3 regions of the Stenotrophomonas sp. C3(2023) genome follow, and region 1 is predicted to be linked to each of the others. Evidence: predicted binding sites of a transcription regulator. Region 1 holds the regulator's gene; each other region holds the start of a gene.
What was found. The regulator FliA, encoded in region 1, starts transcription of late flagellar genes. The targets are predictions, from matches to a motif close to TAAAGTTTNNCNNNCNNNGGCCGATAA.
Positions count from the first base shown of each region.

Region 2: RZA67_RS07695 (methyl-accepting chemotaxis protein) is a predicted target of FliA. The motif match lies at 2,064-2,090, and genes of this name have one in related genera.
Region 3: RZA67_RS00025 (GGDEF domain-containing protein) is a predicted target of FliA. The motif match lies at 2,184-2,210, and genes of this name have one in related genera.

Region 1 is NZ_JAWJLO010000001.1:1,977,194-1,981,487, forward strand. It holds gene RZA67_RS08700 (AAA family ATPase) at 1-1,235, shown strand, start outside; gene RZA67_RS08705 (MinD/ParA family protein) at 1,222-2,109, shown strand; gene RZA67_RS08710 (RNA polymerase sigma factor FliA) at 2,106-2,849, shown strand; gene cheY (chemotaxis response regulator CheY) at 2,871-3,263, shown strand; gene RZA67_RS08720 (protein phosphatase CheZ) at 3,263-3,871, shown strand; gene RZA67_RS08725 (chemotaxis protein CheA) at 3,874-4,294, shown strand, end outside.
Region 2 is NZ_JAWJLO010000001.1:1,758,807-1,763,100, reverse strand. It holds gene RZA67_RS07695 (methyl-accepting chemotaxis protein) at 1-2,006, opposite strand, end outside; gene RZA67_RS07690 (hypothetical protein) at 2,172-3,275, shown strand; gene RZA67_RS07685 (TonB-dependent receptor) at 3,403-4,294, shown strand, end outside.
Region 3 is NZ_JAWJLO010000001.1:4,150-8,443, forward strand. It holds gene egtD (L-histidine N(alpha)-methyltransferase) at 1-835, opposite strand, end outside; gene egtB (ergothioneine biosynthesis protein EgtB) at 832-2,112, opposite strand; gene RZA67_RS00025 (GGDEF domain-containing protein) at 2,252-3,529, shown strand; gene RZA67_RS00030 (YchJ family metal-binding protein) at 3,526-3,915, opposite strand; gene RZA67_RS00035 (sulfite exporter TauE/SafE family protein) at 4,006-4,294, shown strand, end outside.

The sequences.
Region 1 (4,294 bases):
CCGCCGTCAACGAAACGTCGCCGTCGCCATCGCTGCAGGCGTTTGCTGCCGTGGTACCCGCTGTCGACGCAGCGCCTGCGGTCCCGCCGCCCGCACTGGACCGGGCGGTATTCGTGGTCAACGATGACCAGCCCGCGCTGCCCCGCAACGACGCGCGCCCCCTGCCGCCACCGCTGCCCAGCGCCGCAGCACCGTCAACCGCCGTTGAAGGAGCGGCCAGTGCCGGCGCAGGAGCGGCCAATGATGCTGCCCTGGCGCCGGTACAGGTCCTGCCAGCATCGCTGCCCGTGGCTGCCGCCGCACCGGTGTTGACCGTGATCGAGCGCGACGACGAGGAGATGCGTCGTCTGCGCAACGAAGTGGCCGGCATGCGTACCGTGATCGAGCGCGAGATGCAGCGCTTCACCGACGAACGGCTGCGCGGCAGCGCGGTGCGTGCCGCGGCGCTGGATCTGATGGATGAGTACGGGTTTGATGCTGGCATCAGCCGCGACGTCGCCCTGCAGATTCCGCTGGAAACCGAGGCCCACCGTGGCCGTGGCCTGATGCTGGGGCTGATCTCCCGGCGCCTGCCTATCACACCGGCCGATCCGCTGGAGTCCGGCGGGGTCATCGCGCTGGTGGGGCCGACCGGTGCCGGCAAGACCACCACCATTGCCAAGCTGGCCTCGCGCTTTGCCGAAGCCAACGCTGCCCGCGATGTTGCCCTGGTCACCACCGATACCGCACGCATCGGCGCCCGCGAGCAGCTTTACGGCTTCGGCCGCCAGCTCGGCATCGCCGTGCACGAGGCCAGCAGCGGCACCGACCTGGACCAGCTGCTGGAGCGTCTGAAGGACTACAAGCTGGTGCTTATCGATACCGCCGGACTGGGCCCGCGTGACCGCACCCTCGCCGCCCAGCTGCAGTGGCTGCGGGCCGCGCCGAAGGTCAGCACGCTGCTGGTGCTGCCGGCCAACACCAGCTTCAACGACATGGACGAGGTGGTACGCCGGTTCAGCGCCGCCAACCTGCAGGGTGTGGTGCTGAGCAAGCTGGACGAAACCGGCCGCTTCGGCACCGCGCTGTCGGTGGCCGTGGACCACCGCCTGCCGATCACCTGGGTCACCGACGGCCAGGACGTGCCGGAAGACCTGCACCGGGCCAGCGCCGCCAATCTTGTACTTCGCCTTGAAGATTTGCGCCGCGCGGCCGATATGCCCTGCAACCCGGAGTTGAACCATGCCGTCGCGTGAGTACGCCAAGCTGACCACCACCTTCCCCTTGTCGGCCACCCGCAGCCAGCCGCTGGGGCCGGTACGTACCATCGCCGTCACCGGCGGCAAGGGCGGTGTGGGTAAGACGAACGTTTCGGCCAACATGGCCGTGGCGCTGGCCGGCATGGGCAAACGCACCCTGCTGCTGGACGCTGATCTGGGCCTGGCCAACATCGACGTCATTCTGGGTCTCAACCCGAAGTTCACTCTGGCCGATCTGGTGGCCGGCCGCTGCACACTGGAAGAGGTGATCATCGAAGGCCCCAACGGCCTGCTGGTGGTACCGGCCGCATCCGGGCGCCGGCACATGGCCGAGCTTGCACCGGCCGAGCATGTCGGCCTGGTCAACGTGTTCTCCGAGCTGGAGCGCGACCTGGACGTGATGGTGGTCGATACCGCTGCCGGCATCACCGACGGCGTGCTGACCTTCTGCCAGGCTGCGCAGGACACCGTGGTGGTGGTCTGCGATGAGCCGGCCTCGATCACCGACGCCTACGCGCTGATCAAGGTGCTTTCGCGCGAGCGCGGGGTGGACCGCATCCAGGTGGTGGCCAACATGGTGCGCGACCCCAATGAAGGCCGCGTCCTGTATGAAAAGCTGACCCGGGTCTGCGACAAGTTTCTGGCCGATGTCTCGCTGAACTATCTGGGCTGCGTGCCGCAGGACGACTGGTTGCGCCTGTCGGTGCAGCGGCAGCAGCCAGTGGTCAAGGCCTATCCGTCGAGCCCGTCGGCGTTGGCGATCAACGAGATCGCCCGTCGCACCGCACGCTGGCAGGCCCCGACCGAACCGCGCGGGGGCGTCGAGTTCTTCCTCGAGCGCATTCTCAAGCAGCGCGGGGTGGTGGCATGAAAGGCGCCGCACAGTACCGCGAAGTCCAGCGTACGGCGGCCAACGAGGTCATTGCCCAGCATTCGGACCTGGTGCGGCGTATCGCACATCACCTCGCGGCACGCCTGCCCGCCAGCGTGGAGGTAGATGACCTGATCCAGGCCGGCATGATGGGCCTGATAGAAGCCTCGCGCAGCTACGACGCCGAACAGGGGGCCTCGTTCGAGACCTACGCCTCGATCCGAATCCGTGGTTCGATGATCGATGAAATCCGTCGCGGCGACTGGGTCCCGCGCTCGGTGCACCGTCGCGCACGCGATGCGGCTGCCACCATCCGGCGGCTGGAACAGAGTACCGGCCGTGCCGCCAGTGCCACCGAGGTCGCCGCCGCGATGGACATGCCCCTGCCCGACTACATGCGGCTGATGGAAGACGCCTCGCGCGGGCAGGTGCTGAGCCTGGAGTCACGGATCGAAGACCAGGGCGAGCTGGACACCGCGGCGCAAGGGGGCCCCACCCCGCAGCAGGTGCTCGAGCGTGGCGAGTTCGGCCGCGAGCTGGGCAAGGCCATCGGCCTGCTGCCCGAGCGCGAACAACTGGTGCTCTCGCTCTATTACGAGCAGGAGCTCAACCTGAAGGAGATCGGCGCGGTGCTCGGCGTGAGCGAATCGCGGGTCTGCCAGATCCATGGCCAGGCAGTACTGCGCCTGCGTGGCCGCCTGAAAATCTTCGAGGCCGTCGATGCCGGTCTGGAAGAGTAAGCACAACCGAGGAATCAAGCTTTGAACAAGAACATGCGTATCCTGATCGTCGACGACTTCTCGACGATGCGCCGCATCGTCAAGAACCTGCTGGGCGACCTGGGCTTCACCAACACGGCCGAGGCCGAGGATGGGCATGCCGCGCTGTCCCTGCTGCAGAGCCAGTCCTTCGACTTCGTGGTCACCGACTGGAACATGCCGGTGATGACCGGCATCGAGCTGCTCAAGGCGATCCGTGCCGACGACAAGCTCAAGACGCTGCCGGTGCTGATGGTCACCGCCGAAGCCAAGCGCGAGCAGATCATCGAAGCCGCCCAGAACGGCGTCAACGGCTACATCATCAAGCCGTTCACTGCGCAGACCCTGGAAGAGAAGCTGGGCAAGATCTTCGAACGGCTGGCGGCAAGCGCCTGATGGACAGCATCCAGGACAAGACCGCGTTGGTGCAGCGCCTGCAGGACGCGCTGGCGGCGCTGGAAAGCGGCGACGAAGCCGCCTGGCGTCAGCAGATCGACGCGTTGGCCGCCCTGCGTACCCAGCCGATGATGGCCGGGCTGTCACGACTGGCCCGCGAACTGGGCCAGGCGCTGGGCGAACTGCCGTCGCTGCCCAGCGAGGCCGGCGAGCTGGATGATGCCTGCGCACGTCTGGACCATGTGGTGGCGATGACCGAACAGGCCACCCATCGGACCCTGGACCTGGCCGAAGAATGCCGTGGTCTGACCGAGCAGCTGCGTGACGGTGGGCTCAACGTCGACCAGGGCGCGCAGCTGGAGCGCATCCGCCACAACCTCACCGAGATCGCCCTGACCCAGAGCTACCAGGACCTGACCGGGCAGATCATCCGACGTGTCGTGGGCATCGTGCGCCGGGTCCATGAGGGCTTTGGCGCGCTCGGCCTGCCGCCGGAGAAGGCCAATGGCAACGGGCCGGAACTGGCCGGACCGGTGGTGCGCGGGCTCGATCGCCACGCAGTGTCGCAGCACGACGCCGACGACCTTCTCTCGGATCTGGGACTGTAATCATGAGCGGAATCGCGGACGACATCGCAGCAGACTTCATCATCGAGGCGCAGGAAATCCTCGATCGGCTGGGCGAGCAGCTGGTCACCCTGGAGCAGTCGCCAGAGGACAACGACCAGCTCAATGCGGTGTTCCGCGGGTATCACACCCTCAAAGGTGGCGCCGGCTTCCTCGGCATCACCGCCATGGTCGAGCTGTGCCATGCCGCCGAGGAAACGCTCGGCCTGGCCCGCTCGGGCAAGGCGGTGCTGGCCGCCCATCACTTCGACGCCGGCCAGCAGTCGCTGGACTATCTGCAGGCCATGCTCGACGCGGTCTCGGCAGGCGAAGAGCCCGGCCACGCGCCACCGGAGCTTATCGCCCAGTTCGACGTGGGTGGCGCTCCGGCACCCGCCAGCGTGGCGGCCGCCAGTGGCCCGGTCT
Region 2 (4,294 bases), 220 kb from region 1:
CCGATCCGGCGCGAAGACGCCTCGATGCCGACCATCGTCTGCACCACCTCGGCCACCACCGCACCGCCCTGACCGGCCACCTGCGCGGTGCCCTGCACGAGGGCATCGGCCTTGCGCGCGTGCTCGGCATTCTGGCGGACGGTGGAGGTCAGCTCCTCCATCGACGCAGCGGTCTCCTCCAGGCTCGCGGCCTGCTGTTCGGTCCGCCGGGAAAGATCGTCGTTGCCGGCCGCGATTTCACTGGCCGCCACATTGATCGCCCCGGTGCTCTCCTGGATGCGGCCGACAATCGCGCGCAGCTGATCCACGGTGGCATCGGCATCATCGCGCATCTGGGCGAACACGCCATGGAAGTGCCCCACCATGCGCGTGCTCAGGTCGCCAGCGGCAATGGCGCGCAGCAGACGGGAAAGCTCGGCCAGGTTGGCGTCGGTGGTCTGCATCAGCGCGTTCAGACCCTCCACCATCCCCCGGAAATCGTGCGAGAACGCCTGCGCGTCACCCCGCTGGCTGAAATCGCCGTTGGCCGCCGCGCCCGCCAAAGCCAGAATCTGCGTGTTGATCGCCTGCAGGTTGCGCTTGGTCACGGCCATGGCATCGCTGATGGCAGCCTTTTCGCCCGGCAATGCCGGCATGTCGGCGGTCATGTCACCCACCGCGTACCGCGACATCACCTCCACCAGCTGGCGCTGGACCTGCACATGCGCGCCCACAAGCGCATTGGTGCCGGCCACCATGCGCCCGTACTCGCCGGGGAAGGTGTCAGCCTGCATGCGATAGCCCATCTCACCCTCATCGTGGCGACGCGCCATCTCGTCCTGGGCGTCCATCACGCTGCGCAGCTGCGTCTGCATATGGCCCATCGCCTGCAGCAGGCGGCCCAGCTCGTCACTGCGACTAATATCGATGCGGCTGTCCAGCTGGCCGGCCGCCACCGCACCGGAAACGCGTACCGCCTCGGCGAGCGGTGCCAGCACCTGACGGCGGATCAGCACGAACAGGGCCGCACACATCAGTGCCGCAGACAGCAGCCCGACAACGATGATGGCGATCAACAGCCCACGGGCCGGCGCCATGACGTGGCTCCTGGGCACCGTGATGCCAAGTGCGAACACCTCCGGAGCATCACCAAGGCGCAGCGGCACCACCACCCGCAGGGCATCCTGGCCGCGGGCCTGTATTTCGTCGTTGACCAGCTCGCCTTTGCGCGTCACCTCCAACAGCATCCTGGTGTCGGCATCGTTACGCACCTTGCCTACTTCTGTGGGGTCGGCGCTGGCCATGACCGCACCCGCCGGCGACAGCAGGAAGGCCTCACCCACACCCAGCGGGCGGAGCCTGGACAGCCGTTCCTGCAGCGCGCCGAGCGCCAAGGTGACGTTCACCACACCGACGAAGCGGTCATCCTCCATGATCGGAGTGCTCAGCGTGGTCATCAAAGTGTCCACCCCGGCCAGCGGATACATATAGGGCTCGATGACGTTCGGCGCGTGGCTGTCGTGGCTCTTGAGGTACCAGTCACCGACACCGGGCACGGTGTAGTCGCGCACCGCTTCGCGCACCAGCGTGCCGTTCTGCCACGACCAGTACGCCATGAAGCGGCCGGTATCGTCATGGCCTTCGGTACCTGCGTAGTCGGCGTCCTTGCCGTCGAAGGCATCCGGCTCCCAGGTGCTGCTGATACCCAGCCAGTCCGTCCGCGCCTGCAGCTGGTCGTGCAGGATGCGCGCGGCGGTGTCGCGGCTGAAGCCCGGGTCCGCATGCTGGGTGCGCAGCGTTCGCGCCAGCACGGCGCTGGTGTCAAAGCCAGCCTCAAGTTCGGTTGCGATGGTGCTGGCTTCGTGCCGGGCCACTTCGCCCAGCATCTGCTGGGCCGAGGCCAGCAGGGCATCACTGCTGCGCCAGTAGATCACCACCGCTGTGAAACTGAAGCAGGCCACGGCCAGCAGTGCGGTGCCCAGCATCAGGCGCGCGGCCACGCTGTTACGCAACAACGAAACGCTCATGCGGAATTACTCGAAGATTGGCCGCGGCCCGGAATGGACGCAGTGCACCGTTCTGCGGTAACGGCGCGCGCGGCCGCTTCTTTAACAACCATTTGCCATGCAGAAAACTGCGCCCCAGCAGGTATAGTGCGCCGCGATTGATCCATTCCACAGGCCCCGACCCTCATGCGTGCTGCCCTGCCCAGTCTGCTCTGCCTTTCCCTGCTTGCTGCGGGCGCTGTACCGGAGGCGGTGGCCGCCAACGATACCGAGGCGGCGCCCTATCTGGACATCGGCGGCGCGGTGCGCTTCAACTATGGCTGGCTGGATTATGGTCCCACCAGCGGCCTGCAGCTGGAACTGCTGCGCGCCGATCTGGACGCGGGCGCGGGTCCGGCCTTCTTCTCGGCACAATACCGCTGGTATGACGGCTTCGACGCCGTGCATCACGCGTATGCAGGGTGGAACATCAGCGAACAGACCGCAGTGACCGCTGGTGTGCAGCAGGTGCCCTTCGGCCTGCTGCCGGCCGCTGCGCAGAGTTTCTGGTTTGGTTCGGGTTACTACCTGGGTATCGAGGATGACTACGATACCGGCGTCATGATCCGGCATGAGCAGGGCCCCCACCAGTGGCACGCGGCCTGGTTTATGGCCGACGAATACGGCACCGGTTCGCGTGCCGACCGCTATTCCTTCGACGTGGCCCAGACCGACGCGCTGCCCTATCGTGAGCGCGACCGCATCCACCTGCGATACGAGCGGGCGCTGGAATGGGCAGGTGGGCAGCTGCAGCTGGGCGCATCAGGCTTCAGCGGCAAGGTGCAGAACGTCGATACCCGGCGTCACCATGGCCACCACGGCGCGGCATTGCATGCGCAGTTCAAGCGGGACGGCTGGACCACGCAGCTGCAGTGGGCCCGCTACCGGTATGACGTGCCCGGCGAGCGGATCGCCATGTCCGCGTTTCTGGCGCCGTTCGAGATCGCCGCCGAGGCTGACGTACCAACCGCCAACCTGGCCTACTCGTTCGGCCGCCAGCGCTGGCTGGACGATGTCACCTGCTACAACAACCTCAGCCTCACCCTGCCGGTCCAGCGCGGACCTGCGGTGCGCGAGTCCTGGCAGAACGTCAGCGGCTGCAGTCTGGGCAAGGGACCGATGCTGATCTACGCCGACTGGATCGCCGGCAAGAACATGTGGTTTGCCGGCGGCAATGGCATCGGCATCGACACTGGGATGGCGACTGGCTGGCACTCCCGGTTCAACCTCAACATCGGGTTCTACTTCTAGGCCTCCCGGCTGCGGCCGACCTTGGCGCGGACATGGCCAGCGACATGATGCAATGGTATAACATTGCATAATTTCCCCTGTCCGGTCCCGCGTGAGCGCTCTATTCCTGCATTGCAAACCCTGCCTCCTGGCGGTCGCTGTCAGCGCCCTGCCCTCGCTGTCGGTCCATGCGCAGTCCTCGGACGCGGCGTTGACGCTGGGCAAGGTCGATGTCCACGAACACGCCGAAGGTCAGCTGAGCGCGCACCAGATCCTCACCTCGGTGGACGTGCTGGGAGCCGACCAGATCGAAGGGCGCAATGTCACGCACAGCTGGGAACTGCTGGGCCAGATGCCAGGCATCCAGCTCACCGAGTTCCGTCAGGGCGCCGAGTCCGGCAAGGTCAGCTTCCGGGCGTTCAACGGCGAGGGCTATGTCAACGCGATCAAGACCCTGATCGACGGCATTCCCAGCAACGTCAACAGTGGCAACCAGCGTTTCATCGACATGCTGTTCCCGCTGGAGATCAGCTATGTCGAGGTGGTTCGCGGGACCAACGATCCGCGCTACGGCCTGCACAACATCGGCGGCAACATCAACTTCGGCACCCGCCAGGGCGGCAGCTATACCGACGCGCGCGTGGCACTGGGCAGCTTCGACACGCGTGAGGGCCAGCTGGCCATCGGGCGCGAAGGCAACGGCCTGGCGCAGAACTATTTCCTCGGCGTGCAGTCGTCGCAGGGGTACCGCGAGCACGATGCCTCACATCGTTACTCGGTGGGTGGCAAATGGTTCGTCGGCGATCTCGACCAGGGCATGCGCATCGGCCTGAGCGCGCGAGCGTACCGCACCGGCGCCGAGGAGCCGGGCTTCATGACCGCCGACGAGCTGCGCACCGCGCGGAGACGGTCAGCGCTTCGCAACGGCAACGACCGCAGCGACCGCGACATGCGGCAGGTGGCGGTGCATCTGGACATGAAGCTCGCCGAGCAGACGTTCTTCGGCACGCGCCTTTACTACAACATCTACGAAGACGACC
Region 3 (4,294 bases), 2.0 Mb from region 1:
CGTTCGTCGCGAAGTGGAACGGCTTGCCGTCCACGTGGACTACCTGTTCGTGCTGGCTGACCAGGTCGGTTTCGATGCGCAGGCGCTCGCGGCTGTAGCGTGCCTGGTGGCGGAAGCCCTGCAGATCGAAGTCGGCACCGATCTCGCGGTTGAGCCGTTCCAGCAGGTTCAAGGTAAAGGCTGCGGTGATGCCGGCGGCGTCGTTGTAGGCGGCTTCGATCATGGCCGTGTCCTTGTGCAGGTCGATACCGACCAGCGCCAGGCCATCCTCGCCCATGGTGCTGCGCATGGCCTGCAGCAGGGCTACCGCCTCCTCCTCGGCGAAGTTGCCCAGCGTGGAACCCGGGAAGAACAGCAGACGTCGGGAGGCCGCCTGCTCGGGCTCGGGCACCTGCACCGGCCGGGTGAAGTCCGCGCAGACCGGCAGCATCTGCACCTGCGGCAACGCCGGGGCCAATCGTTCGATGCTCGACAACAGGGCGGCCCGCGATATTTCTATCGGTGTGTAGGCCACCGGCGACTGCAGCGCCGCCAACAGCAGCGCGGTCTTGCGGCCGCTGCCACTGCCCAGTTCGACCACGTGCGCATTGGGCCCCACCCGCCGCGCGACATCCGGAAGACAGTTCTGCAGCAGCGCCAGTTCGGTGCGCGTCGGGTAGTACTCGGGTGTGCGGGTGATCTGCTCGAACAGCTGCGACCCTCTGGCGTCGTAGAAATACTTGGACGGCAGGCGGCGTGGCGTGCTCTGCAGCCCTTCAAGGGCATCGGCAAGCACCTGCTCGCGGTTCGGGGTGAGGTCAGTCAGCGCCTGCAGCGCGTCGGCAACGGTACTCATGCGATATCCCTGGCCAGGCGCAGGCCGGCAAACTGCCATCGTGCTGATGGATCGAAGAAATTACGGTAGCTGGCCCGTACATGACCGTGCGGGGTCGCGCAGGAACCGCCGCGCAGCACCCATTGCCCACACATGAACTTGCCGTTGTACTCGCCGAGGTTGCCCTCGAAAGTGCGGAATCCGGGGTAAGCGCCATAGGCGCTGCTGGTCCATTCCCAGACATCGCCGAACAGCTGCAGCATGCCGCTGCCCTGTCCCGCACCGGGGTGCAGGCGCTCGTCATCGGCGAAGTTGCCCTCCACCGCGCGGCCGGCGGCAGCGGCTTCCCATTCAAACTCGGTCGGCAGCCGCGCGCCGGCCCAGCGTGCGTAGGCGTCTGCTTCGTAGTAGCTGAGATGGCACACGGCGGCGTGCGGATCGAGGTCGCGCCAGCCGGCCAAGGTGTACTCACGCTGCAGCGCATCGTCCCAGTACAGCGGATGCTGCCAGCCTTCGTCTTCGCAGCGTGCCCAGCCCTCGCTCATCCACCAGCGTGCCTCCCGGTAGCCACCCGCATCGATGAACTGCCAGTACTCGGCATTGGTGACCGGCCGGTTGGCCAAGGCGTGCGCGGCGACCAGCACCCGATGGCGCGGTGATTCGTTGTCGTAGGCGAACGTGCCGGCCGCTGGCCAGGCGGCGGCACCGATTTCGACGATCTGCTCAGCCCGCTCCTGCCACTGCAGCACGGCTGCCGCCGCAGTGCCGGCGGTGGAGCGCAGGTCCTCACGGTAGGCCGATTGCAGCGGGTTGCTCCACAGGGCGTGCTTGATGTCGGTGAGCAGCAGCTCCTGATGCTGCTGCTCGTGCTGCAGGCCAAGCAGCAGATGCAGACATCCCGCCTCGCTGAGGTCACCGTCGACCAGCCGCTGCTGCACCATGCGATCGACCTCTGCGCGGTAGTCGAGGATTTCCTGCAGGCTGGGCCGCGACAGCAGCCCACGCTGGTGGCGCGCATGCGCTGGACCAATGCCCTTGTAGTAACTGTTGAACAGGTAGTTCCACTGCGGCTGACGGCTCTGGTAATCCGCCATGTCGGCGAGCACGAAACGCTCAAAGAACCATGTGGTGTGGGCCAGGTGCCATTTGGTCGGACTGGCGTCGGGCATGCTCTGCACCATCGCGTCCTCGGCACTGAGCGGCGCAGCCAGGTGCAGGCTGCGCGCACGAACCGCCGCGAAGCGGTCGCGCTGCGCGTGCAGTACGGGGGCCGGTGCTACAACGGATTCACGTGACATGGACGCAGCATCGTCGAGCGGGGGTGAGCATTGCGTCATGGCCACGCGCTGAAGCATGCGCCGCCGCCTGTTCAAGTTGGCGACGGTCTCGCCGTTAAAGGCTGTGCTGCGGCCTCGTCGTTCCGCGCTGGAATCCCGATTGTTCTTGCACCCGCTTCGCCAGCCAGGCCATTACCTGTTCATCGTGCCTGCCGCGGCAGCCGCACTGGTGCTCTGGCAGGCAACGCCGGGCAGCGACGTCGGCCGCAGCAGCCAGGCGGTGCTGCCCTGGCTGCTGGCCAGCCTGGGTTGCGGCCTGGCCCTGGCCTATCACCGTGTGCGTGCGCTATGCCTGTTGCTGCTGGTGGTCACCGCGTTTTCGTTGCTTCACAGCGAGGTCGGCAGCTGGCTGCGCAGCGGTCGCATCGACCCGCTGACACCCCTGCGCTTCCATGCTCTCAGCGCCTGGCTGCCGCTCCTGTTCGCACTGCATGCGCTATGGCCCGAGCGCGGGCGGACACGCCGCGAACTGCTGCTGCGGGCGACGGTTACCAGCGCCGGGCCGGCGTTGTTCGTGCTGCTCGCTGCGCAGTCGCCACAGGCGATGCATGATCTGCTGTCCGACCGCCACTGGGGTTGGCTGCCCGCGCACTGGAGCCGGCTGGCCCAGCTGCCGACCCTGCTGTTCGTCATCGCCGCGTTGGCGCTGGGCTGGCAGGCCTGGACGCGGCCCCGCCCACTACACAGCGCCATGCTGCTGGGCCTGCTTGCGCTGTGGTGGATGCTGCCACGGGTATTTCTGCAGCCTGCCCTGCTGCCGGCGCTGAGCAGCGCAGCCCTGCTGCTGCTGATTGCTGCCGTGCTGCAGGAAGGCTTCCATATGGCCTTCCGCGATGAGCTGACCGGCTTGCCCGGACGGCGCGCCTTCAATGAATACGTACAGCGCGCCGGTGCGCAGTACAGCATCGCGATGGTCGATGTGGATCACTTCAAGATCTTCAACGATACGCACGGCCACGACACCGGCGACGATGTGCTGCGGCTGGTGGCCGCGCGTCTTGCCGCCGTGGCCGAGGACGGACGCGCATTCCGCTACGGCGGCGAGGAGTTCGCACTGGTGTTCCTCGACCGCAGCGCGGCCGAGTGCCTGGATGCCGTTGCGGCGGTACGCGAGGACATCGCAGGCAGCCGCATGCAGCTGCGTGATCGCAGCACCCGCAGCCGCGACGACGCGACAGGCCGACAACGGCGTGGCACCGGGGGCTGCGGCCCGATGGTGCAGGTGACGGTGAGCATCGGCCTGGCTGACAGCGACGTCGGCCCCGCGCGTCAGGTCGTCAAGGCCGCCGACCAGGCGCTGTACGCTGCCAAGGGCGACGGCCGCAACTGCGTGCGCTGCCATCGGGCGCCTGTCGCAGCGACCCAGGCGCGAGCCTAGACCGCGTCGAGGTAGTACCAGCGGCCATCGATACGCTCGAAGCGGCTGTGCTCGGTCATCTTGACCGCACTGCCGCCGCCGATCCGGTAGCGCGCGGTGAACCGTACCTCGGCCCGGTCGCCGTCAACGCGGTGCTCGTGCACGCTCAGCCCCAGCCATCGCGTCCGCTGACCGGGAGCATCCTGCAGCGACAGCTCGACCGGACGCGTGCGCGGGTGCCAGGTGGCCAGAAGATAGTCCGCCTGCTGGCGGACATAGGCGCTGTAGCGCGAGCGCATCAGCTGCTCGGCGTTGCCAGCCGGCGCGCCGGCGTGGCAGCGGCCACAGCAGTCGGCATACGAGGCAGGCAGGCCACAGGGGCAGGGATCGCTGGACGGATTGCTCATGCGCCCATTCTCCCCTGTCCGTATGCCTGCCGTCAGCCATAAGCACGCCACAGGCGTATGCTGGCGCCCCCTGCAACCACGTGACCGGCCGTGCTGGACCTGATTCCACCCGAACTCTTCTGGCTGGTAGCCATCGCCTTCATTGCCGGCCTGGTAGATGCCGCCGTCGGTGGCGGCGGGCTGGTGCAGCTGCCCGGCCTGTTCACCGTGCTGCCGCAGCACACGCCCGCGATGCTGTTTGGTACCAACAAGTTCAGCTCGGCCTTCGGCACAGCGGCAGCCGCGTGGCGCTACGCGCGCAATGTGCGCTTTCCCTGGCGCCCGGTGCTGTTCGCGGCGGCCACGGCTTTCGTGTTCTCCTTCGCCGGTGCCACAGCGG